Regions from separate parts of the Pseudoalteromonas sp. SG44-1 genome, predicted to be linked through region 2. Evidence: predicted binding sites of a transcription regulator. Region 2 holds the regulator's gene; the other holds the start of a gene.
What was found. Region 2 encodes MetJ, which represses methionine synthesis genes. Its sites were predicted from a motif close to TAGACGTCTAGACGTCTA; they were not measured.
Positions count from the first base shown of each region.

Region 1: metK (methionine adenosyltransferase) is a predicted target of MetJ. The motif match lies at 8,848-8,865, and genes of this name have one in related genera.

Region 1 covers NZ_JACJEW010000053.1:1,895-17,678, forward strand. Annotated here, with positions in the region: gene H5187_RS18705 (DUF2235 domain-containing protein) at 1-489, opposite strand, end outside; gene H5187_RS18710 (peptidoglycan-binding protein) at 493-1,149, opposite strand; gene H5187_RS18715 (TIGR04211 family SH3 domain-containing protein) at 1,447-2,046, opposite strand; gene H5187_RS18720 (CYTH and CHAD domain-containing protein) at 2,261-3,781, shown strand; gene H5187_RS18725 (START domain-containing protein) at 3,813-4,484, shown strand; gene H5187_RS18730 (LTA synthase family protein) at 4,651-6,639, shown strand; gene H5187_RS18735 (diacylglycerol kinase) at 6,696-7,103, shown strand; gene metK (methionine adenosyltransferase) at 7,597-8,748, opposite strand; gene tkt (transketolase) at 9,023-11,014, shown strand; gene H5187_RS18750 (pyrimidine/purine nucleoside phosphorylase) at 11,336-11,647, shown strand; gene hpf (ribosome hibernation-promoting factor, HPF/YfiA family) at 11,829-12,185, shown strand; gene H5187_RS18760 (NRAMP family divalent metal transporter) at 12,391-13,563, shown strand; gene yacG (DNA gyrase inhibitor YacG) at 13,714-13,944, opposite strand; gene pilB (type IV-A pilus assembly ATPase PilB) at 14,012-15,691, opposite strand.
Region 2 covers NZ_JACJEW010000004.1:71,680-87,463, reverse strand. Annotated here, with positions in the region: gene H5187_RS03000 (pilus assembly protein PilM) at 1-489, opposite strand, end outside; gene H5187_RS02995 (penicillin-binding protein 1A) at 622-3,117, shown strand; gene metL (bifunctional aspartate kinase/homoserine dehydrogenase II) at 3,199-5,544, opposite strand; gene metB (cystathionine gamma-synthase) at 5,551-6,813, opposite strand; gene metJ (met regulon transcriptional regulator MetJ) at 7,049-7,369, shown strand; gene H5187_RS02975 (malic enzyme-like NAD(P)-binding protein) at 7,479-8,720, opposite strand; gene rpmE (50S ribosomal protein L31) at 9,285-9,497, opposite strand; gene priA (primosomal protein N') at 9,731-11,917, shown strand; gene H5187_RS02960 (SPOR domain-containing protein) at 11,939-12,469, shown strand; gene hslV (ATP-dependent protease subunit HslV) at 12,550-13,068, shown strand; gene hslU (HslU--HslV peptidase ATPase subunit) at 13,080-14,408, shown strand; gene H5187_RS02945 (gamma-butyrobetaine hydroxylase-like domain-containing protein) at 14,477-14,851, shown strand; gene H5187_RS02940 (hypothetical protein) at 15,132-15,392, opposite strand.

The sequences.
Region 1 (15,784 bases), on a different contig from region 2:
CTTAACCACATTAGTCGGTTCATTCGCGTCGGTTGAATCTTGTATGTCGTTAAGGCGGTTATTTCCCGTGCCATCAAAGAACACCCCAAAGCTAGGGGGCTCTGCGAGCAAGGTTATTTCAATATGGCCTTTTGGTAATATTTTATGTTCGAGTAATTGCGGCCCGCCTTTTTCACCAATATTGAATGACTGAACCTTTAATGGATCGAAATAATCTGCAAAGCTTTGTTCGTTAATAAGGGTTAATTCTGCTTCGCCCGCTATAATTACTTTTAAGGTGTAAAGCGCTTGTTGTGACAGGTTTTTAAAGTGGTATTGTTGATTGCCCTGTTGCTCCAAGTTAACCGCACTACCTTGGCTAAACAACTGCGCTTTTATATCTACATCACCAATCACTTTAACTATTATATGTTTTTGTAACGCACCAACATTTGTTTTGATAACCAGAGTGTTAACTTTATTGACTGCCATGGGCATTGCTTGGCTCATAACTTAGGCTCCATAAACATAAACAAGACGGCTTTTAGTAACCGGCCCTGCAATGCCGTCTACCTGTAGTTGTTGCGCTTGTTGAAATTCCCTCACACCCGCTTTGGTTTTTGTGCCATTAGCGCCATCAACCTTGCCGCAATTAAACCCCAACATATTGCACCGGCCTTGCACACCAGAAAGTGTTTCTATCGGATCTAGATTACCTACTTGTACCGCAAAGCTTTTAGTTGGCGTGGTGTCGCCTGCTTTTAAATATAAATCGACGCTGCCAGTAAGGGCGTCGTTATTATTAAGTTCTACTTCGATAAGCCCATCACTTTGCAGAACGGTATCGATTGCTTGGCTACCTATGTTGAGTACAATACGTTTGCCGGTAATGTCATCACCATCTTCATGAATTATTTGCAGGCGAAAATATTCTTTTTCGTTTTGTACAACAAACGTATTTAGACTGTTAGCGCGCAGCGGCATAAACTTTTCTTTTTTAGGTGGAATATTGATGATATCACCCGGAAAAATTAAATTAGGATCGGGCCGTAGTGCTTTAAACTCCGCATTACTGGGATGGTTATATAATGCTGTTGAGGTTTTATAACCATATTGGCGTGCTATGCGTAGCAGTGTTTCGCCTTGTGCGACGGTGTGTTGTTGCGCCATCGTTAAATCCTTTTATACGTCTAAATTAGGTTCCCTCACTGCACCATTTAGGGACAAGTATTTTGTTACATTATACAAAGCTGAAATAATATTCTAGTAAATATTTAACGGGTAAAAATGAAATAGGTTAATATAGATGGGGAATAATGCTGAAAACATTGAACAAAACATAGTTTTATGTTGTTTGAAAAATATACATTATTATAGGGGGAGTTTCTTTGAGTATGAAAAGCCGATTATGCATCGGCTTTTATTTAGATAAACCTAAGTTATTACTGTTATACGGGGTATAAGGTTTTACGCCCAGCCGTCGTAACGTTTGCGGCGCGATAATACGATAGTCAAAATAATACCTAAAAATAAACCTATGAAGGCAATTGCTCCGCCATAAGTTAGTAGCTGACGTTTTTCTTTTGCACCGGCTTGTTGTTTTTCAGTGCGTTCAGCTTCTAAGGTACTTTTTAATTTAGCAATCTGCTCTGATAGAGCACTATTTTGGTCAGTTAAAGTTTGGCTTTGCTCTTGTAGCTGCGGTAATTCAATCTGTGCTTGACGAAGTTGCTCTTGCATTGATGCCATTTCAGCACTGAGTGTGCGGTATTGTTGGTGAATACCTGGAGTTTTAGAAACAAATTTAGCTTCTACCCAGCCTTCTCGTTCTTTATCATCAATAACTTTAACAAAGCCATTTTCTTCAGCAGATAGCTGGGTTAGCTTTGTACCAGCATCAACAGAGCCAATAATGCGATAATTTTTACTCGCGCCAGAGTGCATAAATGTATAAAGATTATCGACTATATAAGCGGTGTTTGCATCGCTAGCTGAATTGCTTTCTTCTGCGTGACTCATAAATGCGGCCGCTGCGAATAGCAAAGCTAATAAAGAATGTTTAAACATCAATCTACCCTGTTAATGTAACCGTCTGTGGGACAGCAATCGTATTATTCATAGTTAAGTATTGAGATAGTATGGATTTAGCGCGCTAATAGCAAGACTGATATTGTAATCATGGCTGCTGTTTGCTGATTCAAATAAGCTAAAAAATTTGCAATGTTGGGCAGCTTTGTTTATTTTGAGCTCTTATTTATTTTAAAGGTAATCCTCAAGCCTAATGGATACTGAGATAGAACTGAAGTTTTTGGTGTCAGACGCCGTAATCCCACTGATCCCCGCGTTAATTACTCAATTTGCAAAAACGGTTACTAATAAACCTTCGCGTAGTTTACAAAATGCTTATTTTGACACGCCAAGCCGTGAATTAAGAGCGCTCGATATCGGTTTTCGTACCCGCTGTGCTGATAATCAATGTGAGCAAACTATCAAGCTTGCTGGAGAAGTTATGGGCGGGTTGCATCAACGACCTGAATATAATTTACCGCTGGAAAGTAGCCGACCAAATATAACTGCATTTGATGCCAGTATTTGGCCGCATGGTATGCAAATAAGTGCAATTGCCGCTAATCTTTATCCTATTTTTAGTACTAACTTCATTCGTCGTACTTGGCTTATTGAAACCGACAGTGGCGCTAAAATTGAAGTAGTGTTAGATAAAGGTGAAGTATCTGCATCGGGTTTGATGGAGCCAATTTGTGAGCTTGAAATTGAACTGGTTGAAGGCAGCCGCGATGAATTATTTGCTTTAGCAGATAAGTTAGTGAGTCAAAGTAATATTCGATTAGGGCTATATTCTAAAGCAGCTCGTGGTTATCGCCTTGCGGATGAAAAACCACTTAAGCCAAGTAAATCAATTGGCTTTGTATCGTTACCTAAATATGCAACACAAGAGCAAGCACTTATAGCCGCAATTGGCTTTGGTATTCGTTTTGTACAAAAACATGAACAGTGTTATTTCGATAAACCGAGTTTAAAGACTCTGAAACGAGTGACCGATGGTATTAGTTTAATCCGTCATACGTTTTGGTTATTTGACGATATTGTTGATAAAAACACCACCGAGCTATTACGCACCGAGCTAAAATGGCTATTAAGTGAATTAGCATGGGTTGAAAACGCGATTCAACTAAAAACCTACACATCTAAGCGCCACGCATACTATAAAAAAATCAACAGTGCACCTGAGTTAACGCAAGTTATTAATGACTTAAAAGAGCTACAGCCAAGTATTGATGATATTAATCGGTTGTTTCATAGCGCTCGCTATAACCGCTTATTATTGTCTTTAACCACCTGGCTGGTGGATAAGCAATGGCGTAAAAGTTGGGGGCAAGTACAGTTTCAAGCAGCTGAAAAACCAGTCGCTGAGATTGCTAATCGATTATTTGAAAAAGATTGGCAAGACCTTCATCAGTTACTGCCAGAACAAAAAACACTGACTGTTAAGGATTACTTGGATTTACGTATGCGTTTAGAAAACAGCTTACTCAGTGGTAACTGTTTAGGTTCGTTATTTGAAAAAGATGAACGCAGTGAGTTTCGTATTCCATGGTTAGATATTTCACACGGCATGTACGAGCTCAGCACGCTTGAGTATCTAAAGCAGTTATGTGCAGGACAAGATGATGAAGAGCTGGCAAAAATTCAAAGCTGGCTTGAAAGAAAGTCTGAATTCTTGGTCGACGCAATGGAACAAAGCCGCTTAGCTTCATATAAAATATCACCTTACTGGCAGTAATCGCGTTTAAGCCAGTACATAGGGAATACACATGGTACGGCGGGTATTATTACTAATGCTGCTCTTTAGTGCCGATGCGCTCAGTGATGTTCAGCATTGGCAACTCTGGAAACAGCATGATGGTGCAAGTGTGTACTACAAAAAACATGATAATGGTATTTTTGAAGTGCAGGCTGAGATCACTATTGAAGGTGTCACGGCCAATGACTTTATGACATTGCTAAGTGATACTAACAGCGCGCCGTTATGGATTGATAATGTTACCCATGTGAAAGTGTTGGAGCGATTAAGTCCCTCAGAAACTATTGTACATACCGAGTTTGAGTCGCCGTGGCCACTCACTGATCGCGATATGGTTAGTTACTCATGCTACCAACAACTGAACGGCACCCAGACTAAGTTAACGATTACAGCAAAAACAGGGGAGCTTGCAAAGCGCCAAGCTGTGATCCGTATCACTGATCTAAAAGCACATTGGTTATTAACTCAACATAGCAGTGAAGGGCAATCATTGTTAACTATAACATATGAAATATACGCTAATCCTGGTGGTGCAATTCCGCATTGGCTAAGCAATAAAGTGGGATTAGAAAGTGCAATGCATACCTTGCTTGCTCTTAAATTACGCCTAATCAATAAAACCTATCAAACCAATCAGCAAGTAAGCCAAGTTGGTAATTGTAGTCACATCAATAAACAATAGCGTGTTAATTCTAACAATTGGTATAATCTGGATAGCTAGTCAACTCCTTGTTACTACTTTGTTTAATTGAACTTTTATTACAAATAATTACAAAAAAAATATTGTTGCTGTAACTTAAATCGGTAATACTCCCGCGCTGGGAACATACTACTTTAAGGACCGTAAAGTGTTTGCATCATCAGTTGCAGGATCAAGCCGTTGGTTTTCATTTGTTAACGAAAGTTGGCGCATCGCTACATTATGGCTAGCGGGTGTTCTATTGTTTATGAGCTTTCGGGTTTTCTTTTTAGTCTACTTTCATGACCGGATCACCACACCAATTGATCTTAACGTTATTTTAAACACCTTAGAAACAGGGTTTGCTTTTGACTCAGCTGCCAGTGGTGTGTGTTTTAGCATTCCTTTTTTATTAAATTGTATTTTACAGCCGATGCGCTTAGGTCATTGGGTAAGAATGGTGCGTAACTTTACGGGTAAGCTTTTTTTTGTAGTCGCTATTTTACTCTGTATAACCAGTATTACGTATATTGCAGAGTACGGTAGCCAATTCAATTACTTTATGTTTGAAGGGTTGCACGATGATCAGCAAGCAATTGCTTTAACCGTGATTGAACAATATCGGCCATGGGGTAGTTTTCTGGGGTTATTAGCACTGTTGGTGGTTGCATTTAAGTTATGCGAGCGCGTTGATAAGCAGTCGAATAGCTTTTTACAGCGCATTTTTACTGACTGTAAATGGAAGCGTACGTTGTTAATTAGCATCATTGTGGTGTTATTTATCTGTGCTATTCGTGGTTCTTTTGAGTCTCGTCCGGCATCACGAAAGTGGTCTGCGGTAACGCCGGACCCATTTATTAATAATTTGGTGATCAATCCATTTCGCAGCTTTTTTTATGCCATTAAAGATTACAACGATCTACAAAGCCATGGCGTAAACGGTGAAAATCCATATTTAAGCCATAACTCAGGGCTTGATGCCTTACCTTTAAATGCGCTGAGTAAACATACGACAGCGCCTTTGTTAGCTGCACCGTCACAGGTATTTGTAATTGTTATGGAAAGTTATGATTCTTGGCCGTTACAACAAAAGTATGCTGCACTTAATTTAACTAATCAGTTAAAAAACCTAGCTAGTAAAGGTATTTACCTAGATAACGTTTTACCTGCAGCTAGCAGTACCATGAATTCGCTATCCAGTATTGTATCTGGGATCCCTTATGCAGGGGTTAATATGAGTTTGATTGGGCCACAAAACCCAAGTAGCAAGCTATCGTTATTTAATCAATTCGAGCAGTTAGGGTACACCAGCCAGTTTTTTTATGGTGGTTTATTATCGTGGCAAAATGTCGGTGAGTACGTTCTATCCCAAGGTGTTGATAAGGTCTATTCAGCTACCGATGCTGGTGGTAAAGGTAGCGCCGGTGTCTGGGGCATTGATGATGGTCAGCTATTTGATTTGGTAGCAGAAAAAACAACGAAAAAAAGTTTTAATGTGATCCTCTCAGGTAGTTATCATGGCCCGTTTAATCTCGATTTAGATAAATATAACTACCCTTATAAGTCGGTTGCAGATTATCCAGCTGAGATAAATAAATTAGCTGGGGAGTTATTAGATCCTTATGTATTAGGGCACTTATGGTATGCAGATAAAATGCTGGGTGAGTTTGTGGCTAAGATGGAGCAACGTTATCCAGATGCATTATTTGTCATTACCGGGGATCATTATAGTCGCCGTAACTTTCATCAGCGCCCAAATTTATATGAGTTAACTCATGTGCCGATAGTGATTTATGGCAAAGGTGTTAGTGCAGATTTAGTGCCTGCGCAACAAGTGGCAAGCCATATGGATATCGCTCCAACATTATTAGATTTAATTGCGCCAGCAAATACTCAGTTTTATAGCATGGGACAATCATTATTTAATGCAGCGCCAGATAGGAGGGTATTTGGTTTTCAAACAATACGTCACAATGAACAGCTCTGGCGTGGTGATTTATCGGCGCTTTATGAGTATTATAGGGTTAATGAGCGGGATAAAACTCAGCTTTTACCGGCAACACCATCGCAATTTGTTGAAATTGATGCACAGACAGAGCAAGCATATACCCAGTATATGGCGACAGCTTGGCAGTTATTAACTCAAGGCATGGATTAAGGTAATGGTTTTACCCATCACCCGATAAGCAACACTTACACGCTAAAGATCATAAAATGACTAAACCAGAAATTAACTTAGTAAACAAACCCAACGGCATAGGAATTGGGCGTATTTTAAAAGCAACTAAATGCTCAATTAAAGGTTTTAAAGCCGCATTTAAGGAAGAGTCGGCCTTTCGTAATGAGCTTGCGCTAGGGCTTGTATTATTGCCATTATCATTTTGGCTAGCGCAATCATTACAGCACTGGGTGATACTTATAATCAGCTTTTTGTTATTGTTGATTGTTGAGTTGCTAAATTCAGCAATTGAAGCATTAACAGATCGAGTCGGTGTTGAATATCATGTGTTATCAGGGCGAGCGAAAGATATTGCTTCAGCGGCTGTGACATTAGCACTGATAGTGTTATTTATTGTATGGGCTGTGGCTGGGTATGAAAAGATAATTACATTGATAGGTTAGGAAGTTAGGCAAAACGTTACAGGCTTTGAGCAACGAGTTTATCTCGCGACAAACACTTATCCTTCGCGGTGGCAAGCCACTCGCCTACAAGTAATATCCACCGCGCTCCTGTAGGTCGCCATTTATGGCGACAAGCCTATTTACCTCCGAGGGTAGGAGGCGCTGTGCGCTACACCGAGAAGACAAAAGTAAAGTTAATTACTTACAGGTTTTTCCTCTATGAGCTCGGTGAACTCTGTGGTGAAATTATAAAAAAAATAGGTTTGCACCAAGAGTAGTGAATAAGGGGGGAAATACCACTGGCTTCGAACACGCCCTAACTCCTAGCCACTTCCTAGAACCTAGTTTTAATTGTGCGGGGTAAACCCGCGCCTATGTCTGGTAGCAGCGAGTTTACCTCGCGACAATAACCTAGGCATTTACAACAATATAATCAGCAGGCATAAAAAAAAGCGCCAATTGGCGCTTTTTTGTATTCACACAATGGCTAATATTAAAGACCAGCTGCTGCGCGAAGTGCGTCTGCTTTATCTGTGCGTTCCCAAGGGAATTCATCACGACCAAAATGCCCGTAAGCTGCAGTTGGTAGATAAATAGGGCGCTCAAGATCAAGCATTTTAATTAAGCCATATGGACGTAAGTCAAAGTGTTCACGAATCAATTCAATTAAACGTGATTCTTCAAGCTTGCTGGTACCAAATGTTTCAACACTGATTGACGTTGGCTCTGCAACACCGATTGCGTAAGAAACTTGTAGCTCACATTTGTCAGCAAGGCCCGCAGCAACGATGTTTTTAGCAACGTAACGTGCAGCGTACGCAGCTGAACGGTCAACTTTTGATGGATCTTTACCTGAGAATGCACCGCCACCGTGACGAGCCATGCCGCCATAGGTATCAACGATAATTTTACGACCAGTAAGACCACAGTCACCCATTGGGCCACCGATTACAAAACGGCCAGTCGGGTTAATGAAAAACTTAGTTGCACTAGTGATAAGCTCAGCAGGCAGTACCGGCTTGATAATTGTTTCCATCACAGCTTCTACTAAATCTTTTTGTGAAATGTCTTCACTGTGTTGAGTAGAAAGTACCACAGCGTCAATACCTACTGGCTTGCCGTTTTCATATGCAAAAGTAACTTGTGATTTTGCATCAGGACGTAACCAGTTAAGCTCGCCGCTTTTACGTACTTGCGCTTGACGCTGTACTAAACGGTGTGAGTAAGTGATTGGTGCAGGCATTAATACTTCAGTTTCGTTACATGCGTAACCAAACATTAGGCCTTGGTCGCCAGCGCCTTGTTCTTCTGGGCTAGTACGGTCAACACCTTGGTTGATGTCAGGAGACTGCTTACCAATCGTGTTTAAAATTGCACACGAGTCGGCATCAAAACCCATATCAGAATGAGTGTAGCCAATTTCACGTACAGTTTTACGTGTGATTTCTTCGATATCAACCCATGCGCTAGTAGTGATTTCACCACCAACCATAACCATACCAGTCTTTACGTAAGTTTCACACGCAACACGGGCATGAGAATCTTGTTCTAAGATGGCATCTAGTACCGCGTCAGAGATTTGGTCCGCGATTTTATCCGGATGACCTTCAGAAACAGATTCAGAAGTAAATAAATGTTTTGCCATTGTCTTTGCTCACAAATATTGCGCTTCACAAACGTCGGTAAGAGCGCTAAAAAATTTAGGGGCGTATTTTATCTAAAACAACGATAGTTGCATAGTTTTTTTACGCCTAGACGTCTAAATAAAATTACTAATAACTTTTTGTTCTTAAAAAAAATTCATAATGCCCAATTTAATCAGGTTTTTAATTGCATACAGCCCCTACAATAAGTAAGAATGGATCTTCAAATGAATACACACAATAACCAGCGCAAATACAGTAAAGGTAGGAGAATCCATGCCGTCTCGCAAAGAACTTGCAAATGCTATTCGCGTCTTATCAATGGACGCAGTACAAAAGGCCAAATCAGGCCACCCTGGAGCCCCTATGGGCATGGCTGATATCGCAGAAGTACTATGGCGCGATTATCTAAACCACAACCCAACAAATCCAGAGTGGGTAGATAGAGATCGATTTATACTTTCCAATGGCCACGGTTCAATGCTTATTTATTCTCTATTGCATTTAAGTGGTTATGATTTACCAATTGAGGAAATTAAAAACTTCCGTCAAATGCATTCAAAAACACCAGGACACCCAGAATATGGGTATGCGCCAGGTATTGAGACTACTACGGGCCCACTTGGTCAAGGGATCACTAACGCGGTAGGTATGGCAATTGCTGAAAAAGCATTAGCCGCGCAATTTAACCGCGAAGGTCACGATATTGTTGATCACCACACATATACTTTCTTAGGCGATGGTTGCTTAATGGAAGGTATTTCTCATGAAGCATGTTCACTTGCCGGCACATTAGGCCTAGGTAAGCTTGTTGCGTTTTGGGATGACAACGGTATTTCAATTGATGGTGAAGTTGAAGGTTGGTTTAGCGATGATACACCTGCACGCTTTAAAGCCTACGGTTGGCATGTAGTAAGTGACGTTGATGGCCATGACTCAGACGCTATCCGCGCAGCCATCGAAGAAGCACGCAGCATCACCGACAAGCCAACACTAATTTGTTGTAAAACAGTTATCGGTTATGGTTCACCAAATAAATCAGGTAGCCATGATTGTCACGGCGCACCACTAGGTGAAGACGAAATCAAAGCAGCACGCGAGTTCCTTGGTTGGACTGGTGAAGCATTTGAAATCCCAGCTGATATTTATGCACAATGGGATGGCAAAGAAAAGGGTAAACAACTTGAAGCTAACTGGGATGAAAAATTTGCCGCGTACGCCGCTGCACACCCAGAACTAGCCGCTGAATTTAAACGCCGTACTAGTAGTGAGTTGCCAGCAGATTGGGCTGAAAAATCACAAGCATATATTGAGCAACTAGACGCAAATCCAGCAAACCCAGCATCACGTAAGGCATCGCAAGACGCACTGAATGCATTTGGCCCATTACTGCCTGAATTTATGGGCGGCTCAGCTGATTTAGCGGGTTCTAACCTGACTATTTGGAAAGGCTCTAAAGGCTTAACACGCGATGATGCCAGCGGTAACTACATCTATTACGGTGTTCGTGAGTTTGGTATGTCGGCGATTATGAATGGTATTGCACTGCATAAAGGTTTTATTCCTTACGGCGCAACTTTCCTAATGTTTATGGAATATGCACGTAATGCAGTACGCATGGCTGCACTTATGAAAGTGCCAAGCATTTTTGTATACACCCACGATTCAATCGGTTTAGGTGAAGATGGTCCAACTCACCAACCAGTAGAGCAAATTGCTAGCATGCGTTTAACGCCAAACCTAGTTAACTGGCGCCCGTGTGACCAAGTTGAGTCTGCGATTGCATGGCAACAAGCGATTGAGCGCCAAGATGGTCCAACATCACTTATCTTTACTCGCCAAGGCCTTGAGCAGCAAACTCGCTCAGCGCAGCAATTAAGCGACGTTAAAAAAGGTGGTTATGTACTGAGCTGTGATGGCGAGCCTGAGCTTATCTTAATCGCAACTGGCTCTGAGGTGCAATTAGCACAAGATTCAGCGGCAGAACTACGTAAGCAAGGTAAAAAAGTACGCGTTGTATCAATGCCATCAACAGATGCATTTGATGCGCAAGATGCTGCATACAAAGAAAGCGTATTACCAGCTGCAGTTTCACGCCGCGTAGCAGTAGAGGCAGGCATTGCAGACTACTGGTATAAATACGTAGGCCTAAACGGCGCAGTAGTAGGTATGACCACCTTTGGTGAGTCAGCCCCTGCAAATGAGCTGTTTGAGCACTTTGGCTTCACGGTAGAAAACATCGTAAACAAAGCTAACGAATTGTTTTAATCTTTACGATTGAAATTTAAAAGCCCGCACTGTGGTTACACAGCGCGGGCTTTTTGTGTTTGGCCGGTAGGTTGGGTAGAGCGCAGCGAAACCCAACGAAGGGAATTTGAGCCGTCAGCCGTCAGTCATAAGCTTTCAGCTGTCAGTTTTAGAATAGTTAAGCGTAAGCGACTTGACGCGCTAAAGCACGACCTACACTGTTAGCCCGAAGCCCGAAGCCCGAAGCCCATGAGTATTTTTCACATCACTACACTTGCATGCTATGTGTCCTTAAGGCAATGTGGTCGCAGTTAAATTATAAATCAAAGAGCAGGAGTGAGGATGTCTCAGTTTGATAATGTAAGTGTTGTTAAAGCAGCGAACGTATATTTTGACGGTAAAGTATCAAGTCGTACCGTGGTTTTTGCTGATGGCAGCACTAAAACGTTAGGTTTTATGCAACCGGGTGAGTTTGAATTTGCTACGAGCAAAAAAGAATTGATGGAATTAAACGGCGGCCAGTGGGATGTATTACTCCCTGGTGAGACGAAATGGCAAACGATGTCAGCAGGGGAGTCTTTTAACGTTGATGCTAACGTTACCTTTCAAGTAAAAGTGACTGACTTTGCTGATTACTGTTGTTCGTATACTTAATATACAAATCAAGTGACACGCTGAAAGCCCGCCATGCGCGGGCTTTTGCATATTTAATGTGACTAAATTGATCTACATCAGCTGTAATAACAAATAAATTTCATATTTATGCTTTTCTGCCTTGTGTTAATCTAAATAGCCCCCAATACTAGTTATGAGGTAACATAAAAAAGGATACCCTATGAAAATTAATCTTTCTGGTCACCATGTTGACGTTACTGACTCTATTAGAGAGCACATCAACGAAAAATTTTCAAAAATTGCGAGTCATTTTCCATCTCTGATCGCACTAGATATCATTCTTTCAAAAGAGCATCATAAGCTCCAAGCAGAAATCAGTACCATATACGAAGGCGCGCGTTTATCCGTTAAAGGTGAGAACGAAGTTCTTTATCCAGCTATTGCAAACGCGGCTAAAAAACTCGATGCAGCACTAAAGCATCGTAAAGGCCAAATTAAAGCCAATTTACATGAAAAACCGGTGAGCACTACACCTGAAATTGCTCATGAAATTATTCAAGAAATGGACCTACGTTAAATAATAAAGACGCTAGATCTTAGGCAACTAGGATCTAGCGATTTACATCTAAAGGACTAGTCCTCTAAACCTCCGCTTTACTCTTTATTTCTTAATTAAAACGCTGTAACTTGCTTATTATTAACCATAAGTAATAAGTACACAGATGCAGTCAGCAGTATCAATTTGGCAAACTCGTTTAAACGCACTAGGTCCCGGTATTTTAATGGCGACCGCTGCAATTGGTGGCTCACATTTAGTGGCATCAACGCAAGCAGGGGCTATTTTTGGCTGGCAGCTATTTTGGTTAATCCTCGTTGTTAACGTGCTTAAGTATCCATTTTTCCGCTTTGGTATCGAGTACACGCTAGCCACAAAAAAAAGCTTAGTTGAAGGCTATCAAAGTAAAGGCCCATGGTTTTTTTATAGTTTTATTGGCTTAAATATTATTGCTGCGGTGGTCAATACTGCTGGTGTGCTGCTATTAACGGCCAGTTTATTACACTACGCTTTACCTATTGCTATTTCAGTGACTTTACTGTGTTGGTTGATCCTCGCCGTTTGCTTAGTCATTTTATTACTCGGGCACTTTAAAGCACTCGATAACGTCGCAAAGGCTATTATGGGGCTACTTACACTAGCAACAGTCATTGCCCTAGCTATTGCATTTAGTAACGGCCCAATGGCACCTGCTGATTACATTGGCCCATCTCCCTATGAACTTGCTATGCTGGGTTTTATGGTGGCATTGATGGGCTGGATGCCTGCACCGATTGAAATCTCAGCATTAAGCTCATTGTGGCTTAAAGAAAAACAAAGCCAACAAACGGTAACTAGAGCGCAGGGGTTATTTGATTTTAATTTAGGTTATTGGTTAACCGCAGGGCTGGCATTAGTATTCTTTTCACTTGGTGTGCTAGTGCAATACGGGCAAAGCGCGAATATAGAGCTCGGCGGCGTGGCATTTGCTAAACAGCTTATTGATATGTATGCCCTTACCATAGGTGAATGGGCACGACCATTAGTTTCAATTATCGCGTTTTTGTGTATGTTTGGCACAACTTTAACCGTGCTTGATGGCTACGCCCGCACATTAAACGAATCACACAAGTTATTAGGTTTTAAACAAAGTAAGCACAGCTTAAATATCTGGTTGATAGTACAGTCTTTGGCGGGGATGGCGGTGATCTTATTCTTTAAATCAGCCCTTGGCCCTATGCTTACTTTTGCTATGACGCTAGCATTTTTGACCACGCCGATTTTTGCATGGCTGAACTTCAGCTTAGTTCGCTCAGTGCCAAGTATTCAGCATTCCAAAGTAATACAAAGCTTGAGCTGGTTAGGACTGATTTATTTAGTTGGCTTTGCGTTGGTGTTTTTGGTTTGGAAGCTTGGTTAACAGCAAAGTAGTTAATTGGAGTTTGCGCGGGGTAAACCCGCGCCTACGTATTGGTAGCAGCGAGTTTACCTCGCCACGGGCTGCGAGCTTCGAATACTAGAACCTAGCTACTACCTAAAACCTAGCCCCTATTTTTCAATTACTTCAGGCTTACTTGAAAAAATCATCGTCGTTTTTAGCAAGCATAGCTTCAATATCTTCAATCATATCTTGGCTTAAATCATCTGCAGAGGTTATTGGTGCAGAGATTTTATTGTTTTCAAACGACCATTCGCCTAAATCAATTAACTGACAGCGTTTTGAACAAAAAGGGCGGTGCGGACTTTTTTCTGACCATTCGACTTGGGTTTTACACGTTGGGCAGCTTACAACTGTTGGCATAACATCTTCTCATACATATTGTTTACGATTTATAACTCTAAAACCTAGAAAGCTAGGTTTTAGGATCTTAAAAACTAGTTACTCGGTTTATCTCGGCTAATGAAGTCATACCGGCGGCAGCTTTTCTGAGGCCTGATAAACGCAAGTTATTAAAGCCTGACTTTAACGATACTTCAGCAATTTCTAGTGAATTACCGCCACGCATAATGATTTGCGCTATTTCTGGAGTAATCTGCATTACTTCATAAATACCCACACGACCTTTGTAGCCATCAGTGCAGCTATCGCAGCCTTTGGGTGCAAATAAAGTGAGTTCAGTTATTTGTTCAGGGCTAAAACCTTGGCGTTGTAACTCTTCGTCCGGCAAGCTTTCAGGTGCTTTACATTTAGGGCATAAACGTCGAGCTAAGCGCTGTGCGATAATTAAGCTAATCGAGCTGGCAACGTTATAAGCAGGTACACCCATATTAAGTAAACGGGTTAGGGTTTCAGGTGCAGAGTTAGTATGTAAGGTCGATAATACCAAGTGACCAGTTTGCGCCGCTTTAATAGAAATTTCAGCGGTTTCAAGATCTCGGATCTCACCGACCATCACCACATCAGGATCTTGACGTAAAAACGCTTTTAGCGCATTAGCAAAGGTCATCTCTGCGCGCGGGTTAATTTGTACTTGGTTGATACCTTCAAGGTTAATTTCAACCGGATCTTCTGCAGTGCTAATATTACGCTCTGGTTGGTTAAGAATATTCAAACCAGTGTAAAGCGATACTGTTTTACCCGAGCCGGTAGGGCCGGTAACTAAAATCATGCCTTGCGGTTGTTGCAGCGCATCCATATAGAGCTTTTTCTGCTCAGGTTCGTAACCCAGTACATCAATGCCAAGCATGGCACTGGATGAATCAAGGATACGCATTACTATTTTTTCGCCCCACAAAGTCGGCAGCGTACTTACCCGGAAATCGATACTTTTACGTTCGGTGATTTTAAGTTTGATACGGCCATCTTGTGGTTTACGTTTTTCGGCAATATCTAAGCGTGCCATTACTTTTATCCGCGCTGATAAACGCGTAGCTAAGCTGTTCGGCGGGCTGGCCATTTCATGTAAAATGCCATCGATACGAAAACGCACGCGGTATTTATGTTCGTAAGGTTCAAAGTGTAAATCCGAGGCGCCTTTTTTAATTGCATCCATCAAAATTTTATTGATGTATACGATAATTGGGGCATCGTCTTTTTCGTCTTCGCCGTTGTTTTGTATTTCGCGAGGGCTTTCGGTATCTAAATCACTAAATTCTTTAAATTCTTCATCGCTAAGATGCAAGCTGCCCGATGCATCAAGCAGCTGTTCTATTTTTGCTTCAAGCTGGCGATAATCAACGACGACTACCTCACATGCAAGCCCTGTACTGAATTCAAAGTTTTCAAAAGCACCATAATCAGTCGGATCCGACGCGGCAATGTAGAGTTTACGGCCTTTTTTAATTAAAGGCAGAATATGATGATCTTTGATCAGTTTTTCTTTAACAAGCTCTTTGGGGATCAGCTCGACGTCAAACTCACGTATATCAAAATAAGGCACTCGGAATAAGTCGATGCATTGCTCGGCAAGTTCATGACCATCAATACCGCTGCATTTTGCGATCAACTCCGCAGTTGAGCCATACTCACGTTGTTTGAGTTTGACTGTTTCTGCGTCAATACGGCCAAGCGTAATAAACTTTCTAAGTAATGGTGAATTAATATTCATTGCGCACCTTGGTTAGATCCTTTCATAGCCAGCAATTTATCAGAAAAAAGAATGGTATAACATCAGTCTTGTCGATTTAAGGTAATTTGACAA
Region 2 (15,784 bases):
ACCAGCTGATTCTAAGGCACCAACACGGGCTTCAACACTTTCGGTACGCGCAGCTGAAAGCAACACATTCATTTTGGAAGGATCGGCTTCGTTGGTACTGAGCTTTTCAAAATCTAGGCTAACTTCATCTAAAGGATAGGGAATAAGGCTGTCCGCCTCGATTTCTATTTGCGACTCAAGCTCTGCATCGCTAAGCGTAACATCCATAAAAATTACTTTCGTAATGACGGTTTGTCCCGATACAGCCACTGCTGCCGAACGAATTGACTTAGGTAACTTACGCTTTAGCTTAGTAATGATATTACCAATTGCCTCAATATCTTGAATATTGCGCTCAGCCATTGTACCTTTTGGCATTGGCTCAATTGCTAACGCTTCGAGCCTGTAGCCACTGTCCGTTTCATTCAGCAACACCGCTTTTATAGCATGTGAACCGATATCTATCCCTACCATCATCGATGAAGACTTACTCAATAGTTGACTTAGCATGTTCGCAACTTGGCCTTTGTTTTAAGAATAAACAAGTTATAATTTTTATATGAAAAAATACTATTCATTTTTTAATCAATATATACTAGCAGTCTCCGATTCTAATTGGGAGTCCATTTAGGGAAAATATAAGTGATTTTATTGAAACGAACTTTACAATTTTTTATCATCTGCGCGTTTTTAGGGCTCATTACCTTAGTAAGCCTTTATTATTACGTTAAATCTGATATCCCCAGTGTGCAAGTTTTAAAAGACGTGCAATTACAAACTCCTATGCAAGTCTTTTCGAAAGATGGTTTGTTAATCAACCAGTTCGGTGAAAAACGTCGCATTCCAGTGACTATAGAAGAGATCCCACAACCACTCATAAATGCTATTTTAGCTACTGAAGATAACCGCTTTTATGACCATATAGGTATAGATCCTATAGGTATTTTACGTTCAGCGCTCGTATTAATTTCAACTGGTGAGAAAAAACAAGGCGCAAGTACTATAACAATGCAGTTAGCTCGTAACTTCTTCTTAACACGTGAAAAGGCCTATATCCGTAAAGTAAAAGAGATCTTCATTGCGTTACACATTGAGAACTTACTTACCAAGGATGAAATACTCGCTTTATACCTAAATAAAATAGAGTTAGGTAATCGTGCTTTTGGTATCGGAGCCGCTGCACAAGTCTATTATGGAAAGCAACTAAACGAGTTAACTTTAGCGCAAATGGCAATGATTGCAGGCTTACCAAAAGCGCCGTCAGCTTTAAATCCGATCAGAAACCCAGTTCGCGCCAAGGCACGCCGTAATGTGGTACTCAGACGTATGCTCGATGAAGGTTATATCTCTCAAGCAGACTACAACCAAAGCTCTCAAGAACCAATTACGGCAAAATTTCATGGTGCCGAAATAGACTTATATGCGCCTTATATATCTGAAATGGTGCGTGCAGAAATGGTCGCTCGTTATGGCTACGAAAAAGCCTATAATACCGGCTTTAAAGTTTACACCAGTGTTGAATCTGACGTACAAGCCGCAGCGCAAAAAGCACTCGTTGATAATCTTCATGCATACGATATGCGCCATGGCTATCGTGGCCCAGAGCAGCAACTGTGGGATTTTGAAACGCAACCTGCCCTAAGTTCTAGTGAAATTTTAGCAAAGCTAAAACCGGTAAAAGAAATTGCCCCGTTATTAACAGCAGCAGTTTTGTCTGTAGCAGATCAAACGGCAACAGTGTTATTAAAAAGTGGTGAGCAAGCCACTCTAGACTGGGATAATCTCAAATGGGCACGCAAATACATTACGCGTTACCGTCAAGGTTTTCCTCCAAAAACCGCTACCGACATACTCAATCCAGGGGAGCAAATTTGGCTACGTAAAAATGACGATGGTAGTTATCTACTCAGCCAATTGCCTGAAGCGTCAAGTGCATTAGTATCGCTGGATCCGAATGATGGTCGCATTAAAGCGATTGTTGGTGGCTATAGCTTTGAACAAAGCCAATATAACCGAGCCGTGCAAGCAAAACGTCAGGTAGGTTCTAACATTAAGCCGTTTATTTATTCAGCGGCGCTGAATAATGGTTATACCTTAGCGTCTATTTTAAATGATGCACCAATCAATCAATGGGACAAGAGCCTAGGGGTCGCATGGCGACCAAAAAACAGCCCTGCGATATATAACGGCCCAATCCGTATTCGTCGTGCTTTAGCACAATCGAAAAACGTTATTTCGGTGCGCTTACTACGCGGGGTAGGCTTGCAGCGCACAGCTGATCACCTATTAAAATTTGGCTTTCAAAATAATGATATCAATCGCAGTGAATCGCTAGCTTTAGGTAGTGCGTCAATTACTCCTTTAGAACTTGCCCGTGGCATGAGCACATTTGCCAATGGCGGTCATTTGATCACCCCTTATTTCATTAATGAGATTCAAGACTCTGCAGGTAATGTGTTATTTAAAACAGAACCACTATTAGCGTGTGATCCCGTTACTCCTCCGCTAACAACGACTCAATTTGAGTCTACTTCTGAGTTAAATACCAGCCAAGCTGCAAATCATTGTGCGCCGCGCATCATATCTAAACAAAACGCGTTTTTGATAGCCGATGCGATGAATAGCGCAATTTGGGGAGGCGGTAGTTGGGCTCATAAAACGGGTTGGAGTGGCACCGGCTGGCGTGCTCAGGTATTAGATCGTCGCGATCTTTCCGGTAAAACGGGTACTACTAATGACTCTGTCGATACTTGGTTTAGCGGCTTTAACCGTAATGTTATGACCTCGGTCTGGGTTGGATTTGATAATCCAGGTAACCCGCTTGGTCGCTCGACGTATAATAACAACATGGATAATACCCAGATCTCTGGTGCAGAATCTGGTGCTAAAACAGCTCAACCAGCATGGATTGACTTTATGCGAGTAGCACTCAAAGATAAGCCAGAAGCACCAATCGAGCCACCTGAAGGATTAGTGTCGGTACGAATCGATTTAGCAACGGGACTCTTGAGTCAAAAGAACGATTACACTAGTCGCTTTGAATACTTTGAAAAAGGCACCTCGCCCACTAAGTATGTGATGCAGCATGTAGAAAACGTTTTTGAAGAAGAAACTAAAACAGAAGAAGAGCTGTTTTAATATTACTCTATCGCGATATAAAATCGCTGCTACATAAAAAAAGCGCCAATCGGCGCTTTTTTTATTTTACAAACTCAGAGCTCATTTTAAGTTTTGTATTAACCAATATAAATCAGAATGCACGCCTGCTGCGGTAACTTCTTTGCCTGCACCAGGACCTTGGATCACCAACGCATTATCGCTATACCACTGACTGTTGATAACAAAGATATTATCACCTGGAGTTAAGTTAGCTAAGGCATCACCCTGTGTTGCATAAGCCAAACCGACTTTAGCGGTTACTTTGCCATCAGCAATTGTTAACGCACCGGTATAACGCAGTACTTTGTTTTCTTTGCCAGCTAACTGCGCTTTTTCAGCAATAAAGTCATCAAGCAACTGCTTATTAGCTAAAAAAGACTGCCAATCACCTTGCGCTAGTTGCTCTGGCATCAACGGTGTTAAGCCAATCTCATCAAGCTCTAAGGTGAGCCCTAATTCACGCCCTAAAATTAATAGCTTACGCTGCATATCACGCCCAGATAAATCTTCCCGTGGATCAGGCTCGGTGTAACCCATTTTTTGCGCTTGCAACACTAAATCGGAAAACGCCACACTGCCATCATAACTGCTACACAACCACGATAAAGTGCCTGAGAACACGCCTTCAATATGGGTAATACTGTCGCCACTGTTTTGTAAATCAGCTAACGCAAAATTAATTGGTAAACCCGCACCAACACTGGTGTTATAACGCCATAATAAGTTACGTTCAGCTAAATTACGGCGTAAATTTTGATACCAGTCATTATTTGCAGTGCCCGCATATTTATTAGCACTGATCAGGTGACAATCTAAATTTACAAACGCCGGGTAAAGCTTACTAAACGCTTCACTAGCAGTAATATCAATCAGCACTTTGTGTTCGTAATCGAGTTCGCTGATACGTGTCAGTAAATCAGCTTCTTGGTAATCTATTGCTTCGTTTTGCCACTGTGACTGCCATTGCTCAAGCACGATACCACTTGGGCTGAACAACATAGAGCGCGAGCGTAATAAACCAACCAGCTTAACGCTGAAGTGTTGCTGCAAACGATTAAGCTGCTGACTTAGTTGCTCAATAAATACTTCACCAACATTACCAAGGCCAGCAACAATAATGGCAAGCTCTTGGCCTTTGTTAATCAACTTATCATGCAATAAGGTCAACACATCACTATCAATAGATTGATCCGTTAGTAGTAATATGTAGTCTGCGTCTTGATGGCTAAAGCGCGGCACTAAACTTTGCTCACTAAGCACTTGCGTTGCTTGTTCAAATAATTGCGCTACATCATTTCGTGGCGCCACAACAGCGCAACCATGTAAGTTCGACTCAATAATATTAGCGCGCCCTTGCAAATGACTCACCACCTGATGAGTCGCTGCTGCCGGCACTAGTAAGTAGGTATCGCCGTTTTTAATAAAATGATGCAAGCTGTGTTGAATAAGCTGACTTAATTCGCCAATTTCACCGCCACGCAACTGATCAATGCGCAGTAAATCAATATTTTCTAAGGTAGTGATAAAACGCTTAGCTTTGCTGTAACCTTCTTTGACAATTTCTGTCGCGCTAGCTTCGCTGTCGTAACTACTGCGAACGACTAACTTGATATCAGTATTTTTTAATGGCGAGAGAGTTTTAGCATGTAACACTGGGTTGCCCAAACGCGCCAGTAAGTTTGCTTGGCCACGACATACTTTAGAATACTTAATCGCTTTTTTTACTTTACGAGGGTCGGTACTAAACACCCCTTGGGTATCAGTCCAAATTGATACCTGACTAGCATGACAATAACTGCTTAACAAAGTCGCGCTGTAATCACTGCCATTGCGCCCCAAAGTAACGGTATTTGCTTGGCAATCAGCGGCTATAAAACCAGTAACAATATTAATGCAATTGGCTGAAATTAACTCGGCACAGGCTTGTTGATTTTTTTGATGTAATAATTGCCCATCATTAAGGGTAAACAATTGACGAGCATCAACATCTTGAGCTGCAACATTTAACTGTTTTAAATAGCTAGCCAATAATCGTGCCGACCAAACTTCACCGTGAGCAAGCAATGCGGCTTCCTGTAAGCTTTGCTGTTGAGTTTGCTGTGCAATTAAGGCTAGCTCCTGTTCTAATACGTTTAATGCCGTATGTCGCGCTGCTGGACTCAATAACTGCTCGATCAAAGTACGTTGATGATTATCAAGCTGCAATAATATATCACTCACTGCCTGTTGATCACCTTGCTGGTAACTCTGCCATAGCGTAACTAACGTATTGGTAGTTTTACCGGCTGCGGATACCACCACACAATCACCGGCTTCCGTATGGGCTAGAATAATATTTGCTACGGCCTGATAACGCTCTGCAGAACTAAGGCTAGAACCACCAAATTTATGAACTATATTTACCATTTTTTATTACCACAAAGCCGTATGTGCAGGAGTCAGTTTAAATGAGTTTGATTGCTCATCATCTTGTTGTTGAACAGAGGAAGCAATTACTTTTACGCCGTGCTGAGCTTGACCTGGTTTCACTTTATTGAATACACGATCTAAGTCAGCGATTAAATCTTTTACATCTTCAATGCCCACCGAAATACGGATCAGGGTATCACCTACTCCCGCAGCAAGACGAGCAGTTGCCTCCATACCTGCGTGGGTCATAGTTGCAGGGTGACAAATCAAACTCTCAACCCCACCTAATGACTCAGCTAAGCTAAATTCTTCTAAGCTGGTCAAAAATTCTGCAGCATCATTAATATCACCTTTGATATCAAAGCTTACCATGCCACCAAAACCACGTTGCTGCTGTTTAGCGAGTTCATGCTGTGGATGAGATACTAATCCAGGGTAATATACTTGGCTTACATAAGGGGAGTTTTCTAGATATTGGGCAATAATAAAGGCATTTTCTTGATGCTGACGTAAACGAACATTCAAAGTACGTAAACCACGTAACGTTAAGTAGCTATCAAACGGGGCACCGGTAATGCCAATGTTATTAGCCCACCAAGCAAGCTCATCACCCAACTCTTGGGTAGCGGCGATCACCGCACCACCAACAACATCTGAGTGACCGTTAATATATTTAGTGGTCGAATGCACCACAATATCAACACCAAACTCAATTGGGTTTTGCAAAGCAGGTGATAAAAATGTGTTATCGGCACCAACCAACGCACCGCACTGCTTAGCAATCGTGGTGATCGCTTTAATATCGGTTAACCGTAAGATAGGATTACTCGGTGTTTCAATCCAAATTAGCTTTGGTTTTATCTCAAGAATTTTTTGATGATTTTCAGATTTAGTTAAATCTAAAACCACTAACTTTAATAAGCCACGCTTTTCAAGTGAGGTGAATAAGCGGTAACTACCGCCATAGCAATCATGTGGGATCACTAAGGTATCGTCACTGTTTAGCAGCTGAGTAGCTAAATGCACCGCAGCCATGCCCGTTGCAGTGATAATCCCCTTAGCGCCACCTTCAAGCTTAGCGAGCGTTTCAGCGAGTAAATCACGGTTTGGGTTGCCGCTACGGCCATAATCATATTGGCGCTTTTTATCAAAATCAGCAAATGAGTAGGTGGTCGATAAATGAATGGGAGGCACAACCGCGCCGTGATGTTTATCTGCATCAATACCATTGCGTACTGCAATGGTTGCTTTATTCTTTTGACTCATACCGTCACCTAAAATTAAATGGATGTTTAGACGTCTAAAAGGTTAGAGGATCAAATTTAATAAGTCAAAGCATTTATGCGGTTTTAGCCGCAAGATTAGAAGTAAAAACATTTAAGCTGCTAGATGGCTAAAAAACAAGTATTTGACTATCTTTTTTAACACGATAGAATTTCGCCATCTTTGCGCTGCAAAAGGTCGCGCAAACAATTAACAACCTGAGGCAACGATACATCCTATGGCTAAATGGAATGGTGAATATATTCACCCATACGCAGAACACGGGAAAAAATCAGAACAAGTTAAAAAGATCACCGTTTCGATCCCGCTAAATGTATTAAAAGTTTTGACTGATGAGCGTACTCGTCGTCAAATTAATAATCTTCGCCATGCAACAAATAGCGAATTACTTTGTGAAGCATTTTTACACGCATTTACTGGCCAACCACTGCCAAACGATGAAGATTTACGTAAAGATAATCCAGAGAAAGTGCCTGAAGAAGTGAAAAAAATCATGCTTGAGATGGGTCTCGAAGTACCTGTACTCAACGAAGATTAAGTTATCATTTGTATATATTCCTGCTTCAGGAATTGGCTACAAAAAAACCTCAGTAACGTAAGTTACTGAGGTTTTTATTATTGTGCCATTACCAATTGCAGCTAAGCAGCTACTCCATGTAGTTTTCCGGCATATCAATTTGTGCAACACCAGAATCAATTGCCGCTTGCGCTACTGCTTTGGCAATGCGCGGTAATAAACGCGGATCCATCGGTTTTGGAATAATATACTGCGCACCAAATTCAAGTTTCTCAACACCCGCCGCTTTTAATACTTCCGCTGGTACTGGTTCTTTAGCAATGCTACGAATAGCGTCAACCGCAGCAATTTTCATTTCATCATTAATTTTGCTTGCACGCACATCTAGCGCACCACGGAAAATAAATGGGAAACACAGCACGTTGTTAACTTGGTTTGGATAATCTGAACGACCCGTTGCCATGATTAAATCATCGCGAGCACCATGAGCAAGCACTGGAGAGATTTCTGGATCTGGGTTTGAACAGGCAAATACTACAGGTCGATCAGCCATTAGCTTAAGATCGTCAGGAGAAAGTAAATTCGGGCCAGATACACCAACAAATACATCGGCATCAGCAATAACATCTTGCAGTGTGCGCTTATCTGTATTGTTAGCGAATAACTGTTTGTACTCGTTTAAATCATCACGACGAGTATGAATAACGCCTTTACGATCTAACATGTAAATATGTTCACGCAATGCGCCACACTTGATCAGTAGCTCCATACACGCAACCGCTGCGGCACCGGCTCCTAAACAAACGATAATCGCATCTTCGATTTCTTTGCCTTGTACTTCAAGTGCGTTGATCATACCAGCAGCCGTTACAATCGCGGTACCGTGTTGATCGTCGTGGAACACTGGAATACTACAACGCTCGATCAATGCTTTTTCTATTTCAAAACACTCTGGCGCTTTAATGTCTTCTAAGTTAATACCGCCAAACGTATCAGCGATGTTAGCAACTGTATTGATGAAATCTTCGGTGGTATTGTGTTTCACCTCAATATCTATCGAATCTAGACCCGCAAAGCGTTTAAATAATAACGCTTTACCTTCCATAACCGGTTTTGAAGCCAATGGACCTAAGTTACCTAAACCTAAAATAGCGGTGCCGTTAGTAATAACCGCAACCATATTGCCTTTACCAGTGTATTTGTAGGCATTAGCGGGATCAGCAGCTATTTCACGTACCGGTTCTGCAACACCGGGGCTGTATGCGAGTGCAAGATCCTGTACGGTTTCAGCTGGCTTTGTAAGCTCAACGCTAATTTTTCCTGGAACGGGGTGCGAATGGTAATGTAAAGCTTGTTCACGAAAGTCTGACATAACGCGATTTTATCCTGCAAGTAAGTTAAGTTGAAAGTGAGAGTAAGCAGTTCTTATATCTTATAGGGAACGATACCTATATTATAATTAAATTCAAGCAATATCAGGTCTATCCTGTTATATGCTATATCCGTTCATTTTATGCGTTTTGTCAGCATTTTTTGCAAAAAAGCTTCAATTTTCGGCTATAAAAACGCCACAAAGCATCAAAAAACCCATCTTGAAATGCTCATTATGCAACGCTTTAAAGCAAAAATAATGGCCTATGACTAAAAACCATCAAAGTAAGACGTTAACAACATTTAACCGCAAAAGACCTAACTTTACCGACAAAAACGTTTAATTTATCGCTTTAACGAGAATGACAATATAGTCAACAAATCACTATTTGTCTGTTATTTACTCGCTATACTGGATATAAAAGTGGGAAATAGTCACAACATAATGAATGCGTAAAGCTGGAGCACTAGAGCAAGAAATAAAGACTAAAAGGCGGTGTTTTTAATAAATAGCAGGCATAAAAAAAAGCACCCTAAGGTGCTTTTTCCGACAAAACAACAAGAATTACTTGCTGCTAAGTGAACCGAAACGCTTGTTAAAGCGATCAACACGGCCACCTGTGTCTAAAACTTTTTGCTTACCAGTGTAAAACGGGTGACACGCAGAACATACGTCTAAGTGAATGTCTTTACACAGAGTAGAACGAGTTTCGAATTTATTTCCACATGAACATGATGCTGAAATTACTTCGTACTTAGGGTGAATACCTTCTTTCATAGAAACCTCTAGTTAAGGCCGCATCGCTCTCCAAACCCGGAGTCTGGCACCATACGTCGTTAAAACAAATTATTTAGGACGCGTATTCTAAGCAACAACCCCACTTGCTACAAGCTTTAAATGTCGTTTTTGCTAATAAAATGAACAAAAGTTTTAAAGAAGGTATTTGCAGGTAGGTTTTCAGCCATAATTTTAGTACATTAACTCCCTTATTCGTTCTTGTTTGGGTTGTTATGAGTTTTGTTGAAGTTGCTATAAAAGTACCGTTGCATCGCACCTTTGATTATCGCATTCCAGAGCAACTCGATGGTTTATCAGTGATGCCTAAAGTCGGTGCGCGGGTATGGGTGCCATTTGGTAATCAGCGCAAAGTTGCGGTCGTACTGGCGCTAAAAACCAACACCGATGTGCCGGTTAATAAACTTAAAGCAGTGCTTGAAGTGATTGATGATGAAGCCGTTTTATCAGAGCGACATATCGAATTATTGCGTTTTACTGCGCGCTATTATTGCTACCCACTAGGTGAAACAATTCATATCGCCCTGCCTGGCGCGCTGCGTCAAGGACTGTGCCCAGATAAAAGCAGTATTAGTATGGTGGCACTTACTGAAAAAGGCGCTAAATTACCGTCTTTAAAAGCAAAGAGCCAACTAAGCTTACTCAAACAACTGGCAGATTCGGGTAAATCATCACTTACAGAATTAAAAGCGCTGGGGTTTAGTAAAAAAACTATCGACAGCTTACTTAACAAAGAGCTGATCAGCCAAACGATTGAACACGACAACCAATGGCAACAACAACTTCCCACCGTAGGCACTAAGCCGACTCTAAATAAAGAGCAAGCAGTAGCCTGTACCACCATTAATCAAGCGGTCGGTTTCAATAGCTTTTTACTAGAAGGTGTTACTGGCAGTGGTAAAACCGAGGTTTACTTACAATGCCTTGAAGAGGTTTTAAAACGCGGTGAACAAGCACTCGTACTAGTGCCTGAAATTGGCCTTACGCCACAAACGGTTAATCGATTTCGTCGTCGCTTTCCTGATACGCCGATTATGCTGTGGCATTCAGCACTGACCGATAACGAACGCTTACAAACTTGGCGCTTTTGTGAAAAAGCCAGTTGCGCAATTGTGATTGGTACACGTTCGAGTATCTTTTTACCATTTTTAAAGCTTGGTATGATCATTGTTGATGAAGAACATGACGGTTCATTTAAACAACAAGATACCTTACGTTACCATGCCCGTGATTTAGCCGCATACCGCGCTTTTCAACATAAAATACCGCTGATTTTAGGCTCAGCAACCCCGGCGCTCGAAACCTTGCATAAGGCAATTCATAATAAATACCAACTGCTGAGCCTAACGCAACGTGCGCAAACCAGTACCGACAATAAATTTCAGCTGATTGATATGAAAGGCCAGCCGGATCAAGCTGGTATAGCCCATGCCAGTCTTGCCACTATGCGTCAGCATTTAAAACGAGGCAAACAAGTGATGGTATTTCTAAACCGTCGCGGTTTTTCGCCTACCCTGATTTGCCATGAATGTGGTTGGTTAAGTGAGTGCACACGTTGCAGCACTAGTGCGACTTTTCACAAAGCCATCGGCCAGATGATTTGCCATCACTGCGGTGAGCAAGAACGCGTGCCGCATCAGTGTCCAGACTGTGGTAGTACACAAATATTTCCTAACGGCAAAGGCACCGAACAAATAGAAGAGTTTTTAACAACCGAGTTTCCTGATACCCCGATTAGCCGGATTGATCGCGACTCAACGCGTCGTAAAGGCAGTTTAGAAAAAGCCCTAGACGATATAAACCAAGGCGGTGCAAGGATTTTAGTTGGCACCCAAATGCTTGCCAAAGGTCATCACTTTGCTGATGTGAGCTTAGTATTGATCCTTGATGTCGACGGCGGCTTGTACTCGTGCGACTTTCGCGCCACAGAGCATTTAGCACAATTGGTTACTCAGGTGGCTGGCCGTGCTGGGCGCAGTGGCGAACCAGGTCATGTATTATTGCAAACTCACTTTCCCGAACATCCTTTATTACAAGATTTAGTCAATAATGGTTATCAAGATTTCGCCCGTTTTGCACTGCAAGAGCGCGATGACGCACAGCTACCACCAATAACTAATATGGCGATTGTCCGCGCTGAAGGTCACAACATAAAGCAAGTGGTCGATTTTTTAACAGATTTAGTTCCAGTCCAAGGTCTAACTGGTATACAATTGCTAGGTCCGATCCCTGCACCGCTCGAGCGAATTGCGGGGAAATATCGCTTTCAATTGCATATTCAAGCGCTCGAACGCCCTCTATTACACCAATATCTCGCGCAAATGGTAGACTACTTAAGTACCAGTAAATTAGCGCAAAAGGTGCGATGGAGCTTAGATGTAGATCCAATAGATATGATTTAAGGTTAGAAGCCCAATACCACCATGGCACAACACGATTTTATTAATAAAAAACCGGGCAACCGTAATAGCAAAAAAACAGCGCCACCGAAAAAACCATTCCCCGTATTATTAGTACTGGTTACCGTACTACTTGTTGGCGGTTTTAGTTTTGGTTTATGGTATGTCAAAACCAATGCAGATCCAAAGCTGGTTGAACAACAAGCAAACCCAACACCTGCAAAAGTGCAACAAGAGTTGCCTAAACCACGCCCTCCTGAATTCATAAAAGAAATCAAAGAGCATGAAATTCAAGTTGAAGTAAGAGAGCTTGAACAAAAAGGCCCTTATGTAATGCAATGCGGTTCGTTCAGAACCCATGGCCAAGCAGAAACCTTAAAAGCTAAAATCGCATTTGCCGGATTAATCGCCGAAATTCGTGAAACAACCGGCACTAACGGTGTCTGGTATAAAGTGCGTTTAGGTCCTTATAAAACCAAACGTTTAGCCGAAAGTGATAAAAACAAACTAAAGCGTAACAAAATAACTGGTTGCGGAATTTGGAATTGGACTTGATTTTAGCCCATTAACCCATATTAACTCATCATCAATCGCTTTTAACGAGTCGCCCCTGTGACTCGATGATGAGGAATAACATGACCACTATTGTAAGTGTACGTCGCGGCGATAAAGTCGTCATTGGTGGCGATGGCCAAGTTTCACTTGGTAACACCGTAATGAAGGGCAACGCCCGCAAAGTTCGACGCCTTTATAATGGCAAAGTGATCGCCGGTTTTGCTGGCGGCACTGCTGATGCCTTCACCCTGTTCGAACGTTTTGAAAGCAAGCTTGAAATGCACCAAGGCAATCTAACCAAAGCCGCAGTTGAAATGGCTAAGGATTGGCGTAGCGATCGCGCCTTGCGCAAACTCGAAGCATTGCTTGCTGTTGCCGACTCCACAGCCTCACTGATAATTACTGGTAACGGTGATGTTGTGCAGCCTGAAAATGATTTAATTGCCATTGGTAGTGGTGGTAACTTTGCCCAATCAGCTGCAACTGCCCTACTTGAAAACACCGATTTAAGCGCCCGCGAAATTGTTGAAAAAAGCCTGACAATTGCCGGCAACATTTGTGTATTCACAAATAACTTTCAAACCATCGAAGAATTGTAATAGGAACTGCTATGTCTGATATGACTCCCAGAGAAATCGTTCATGAACTTGACCTGCATATAATTGGTCAAGCAAAAGCAAAAAAAGCAGTGGCTATTGCCCTTCGTAATCGCTGGCGCCGCATGCAATTAGATGAAGATCTTCGCGCTGAAGTAACGCCGAAGAATATCCTAATGATCGGTCCAACCGGTGTTGGTAAAACTGAAATTGCCCGTCGTTTAGCAAAACTTGCCAACGCGCCTTTCATTAAAGTCGAAGCGACTAAGTTCACTGAAGTGGGCTATGTTGGTAAAGAAGTTGAAACCATCATTCGCGACTTGGTTGATGTATCAATCAAAATGACCCGTGAACAACAAACTAAAAAATTCAAACATCGCGCAGAAGAAGCTGCCGAAGAACGTATTTTAGATGCACTACTGACTCCAGCTAAAGATTCGTCTGGTGAAAGCCAACGCGATGAAGGCTCTTCAACGCGTCAGATCTTCCGTAAAAAATTACGCGAAGGTCAATTAGACGATAAAGAAATTGATATTGATTTAGCCCAAGCACAACCAAATGTTGAGATCATGGCACCACCTGGTATGGAAGAAATGACCAACCAGCTGCAGGGCATGTTCCAAAATATGGCGGGTGACAAGCGCACTAAACGCAAACTTAAAATTAAAGAAGCGTTTAAATTATTGGTTGAAGAAGAAGCCTCTAAATTAGTAAACCCTGAAGAGCTAAAAGAGCAAGCAATCTTCGCAGCCGAACAAAACGGTATTGTGTTTATCGACGAGATAGACAAAATCTGTAAGCGCGGAGAATCATCAGGTCCAGATGTAAGCCGTGAAGGCGTACAGCGTGACTTACTGCCACTGATTGAGGGCTCAACCGTGAGCACTAAGCATGGCATGGTGAAAACTGACCATATGTTGTTTATTGCCTCTGGCGCATTCCAAATGGCAAAACCATCTGACATGATCCCAGAGCTACAAGGTCGCTTACCTATTCGTGTAGAGCTTGAAGCATTAACCGCTGACGACTTTAAACGTATTTTAACCGAACCACATGCCTCACTGACCGAGCAACAACATGCACTACTTAAAACAGAGCAAGTAAGTGTAGAGTTTAGCGATGACGCCATCGAGCGCATTGCCAAAGCGGCATGGCAAGTTAATGAAAAAACCGAAAACATTGGTGCACGTCGCCTACATACGGTAATGGAAAAACTGATGGAAGAAATTTCCTATGATGCATCAGAGCAAGCTGGCACCAGTTTAGTCATTGATGCCGCCTATGTTGAGAAGCATTTAGGTGCACTGGTGGAAGATGAAGACCTAAGTCGCTTTATTCTTTAATTTTAAAACTAGAACTTAGGGCCCAGGCTCTAAGTTCTTGGTTCTAGGCTCAATACACAGGCATAACAATGAAGCAAGTGATCAAGGTACATCATCATACCGTTAGCAAAACCCTTGATGTCTATTTTGACGATGACACCCACTGTACTTTTAGTAGTGAGTTTTTACGTGTTCATTCACCGTCTGCCGAAGTACAAGGCCATGGTAACGAACAAATGAAATTGGTACTCGGTAAATCGCAGGTTAGCATCAAAAGCATCGAGCCAGTCGGCCACTACGCACTGCGTTTAGACTTTGACGATGGCCACAACAGCGGTTTATTTAGCTGGGCATATTTCAGCCATCTACAAGCCCAACATGACGATTTATGGCAAACCTACCAACAACGCCTCGCAGAACATCAAGCCAATAAAGACAGTGTACCGATCAAGTTTGTACCTTAGCGAGTTTGCGAGTTAAAAGGTTCAAGGTGAAAGTTAGCGCAGCTCGGCGTTAAAGTTAACTATGTCATTCTGGTTGAGTGTAGCGAAGCGTAACGAGAAGGTGCTAGGTAACTAGGTTTTTAATAAGTCCTAAAATAGTATGATTACCGTAAGCTACTTGCAGCTGCATCGACAGACGATGTAAACAAATTTGTTTATTGATTTTAAGTTTGGCCGTTACCGAATTTAAACCGTCAAAGGTAATACTATTGCCTATTGACTGAGTTAAGGCTCATATATGTTAGGGTTGCTTTCTGACTTTAAACTTATGATAAATAAAACCAATAACAAATGATATTACTAAGCATGCCGCAATTAGTTTTACACCTAACATTTCAAGAGGAGACTGACCTTTTGGAAAATAATCAAAATATGAAACACCACTGTTAAAGCATTCACCAAAATTTGGCTCAATAATATCAACAAAACCTGAACAAAATAATGCAGAACCACCATAAGATAATATAAATAATATCAGTAAAATCCAGCTTAAAAGTTTCATTGATACTCTCGTAATCCTAACGAGCCTGTAGAATAACTCGTTTTTAATTTATTGTTATTGATGGTTTAACCATAGCGGAGTTGCTATTTTGATTCAATCGCTTAGTAATATTCATGTTAGATTATCAGTTATTTAAGCATGCCAATACTAAGCGCTAAGTTTCCTTCATTTACTGCTCATTCCCTTCTCTGTGTGCAAAAAAATTTAGTGAATTATTCACAAAGAGGTCAAGAGACGCTGCGTTTTAGAGGTAGGGCCTAAAGGCTGAGGTTGGCGTAGGTCGTGCTTTAGCAGTCAATTCCAATAGTTAATTGATTTTCGCCATAAATGACGACCTACAATGGAGCTAGGCGTATACCCGCAGCTCGTTGCTCAAAACCCGAAGCTTTTCA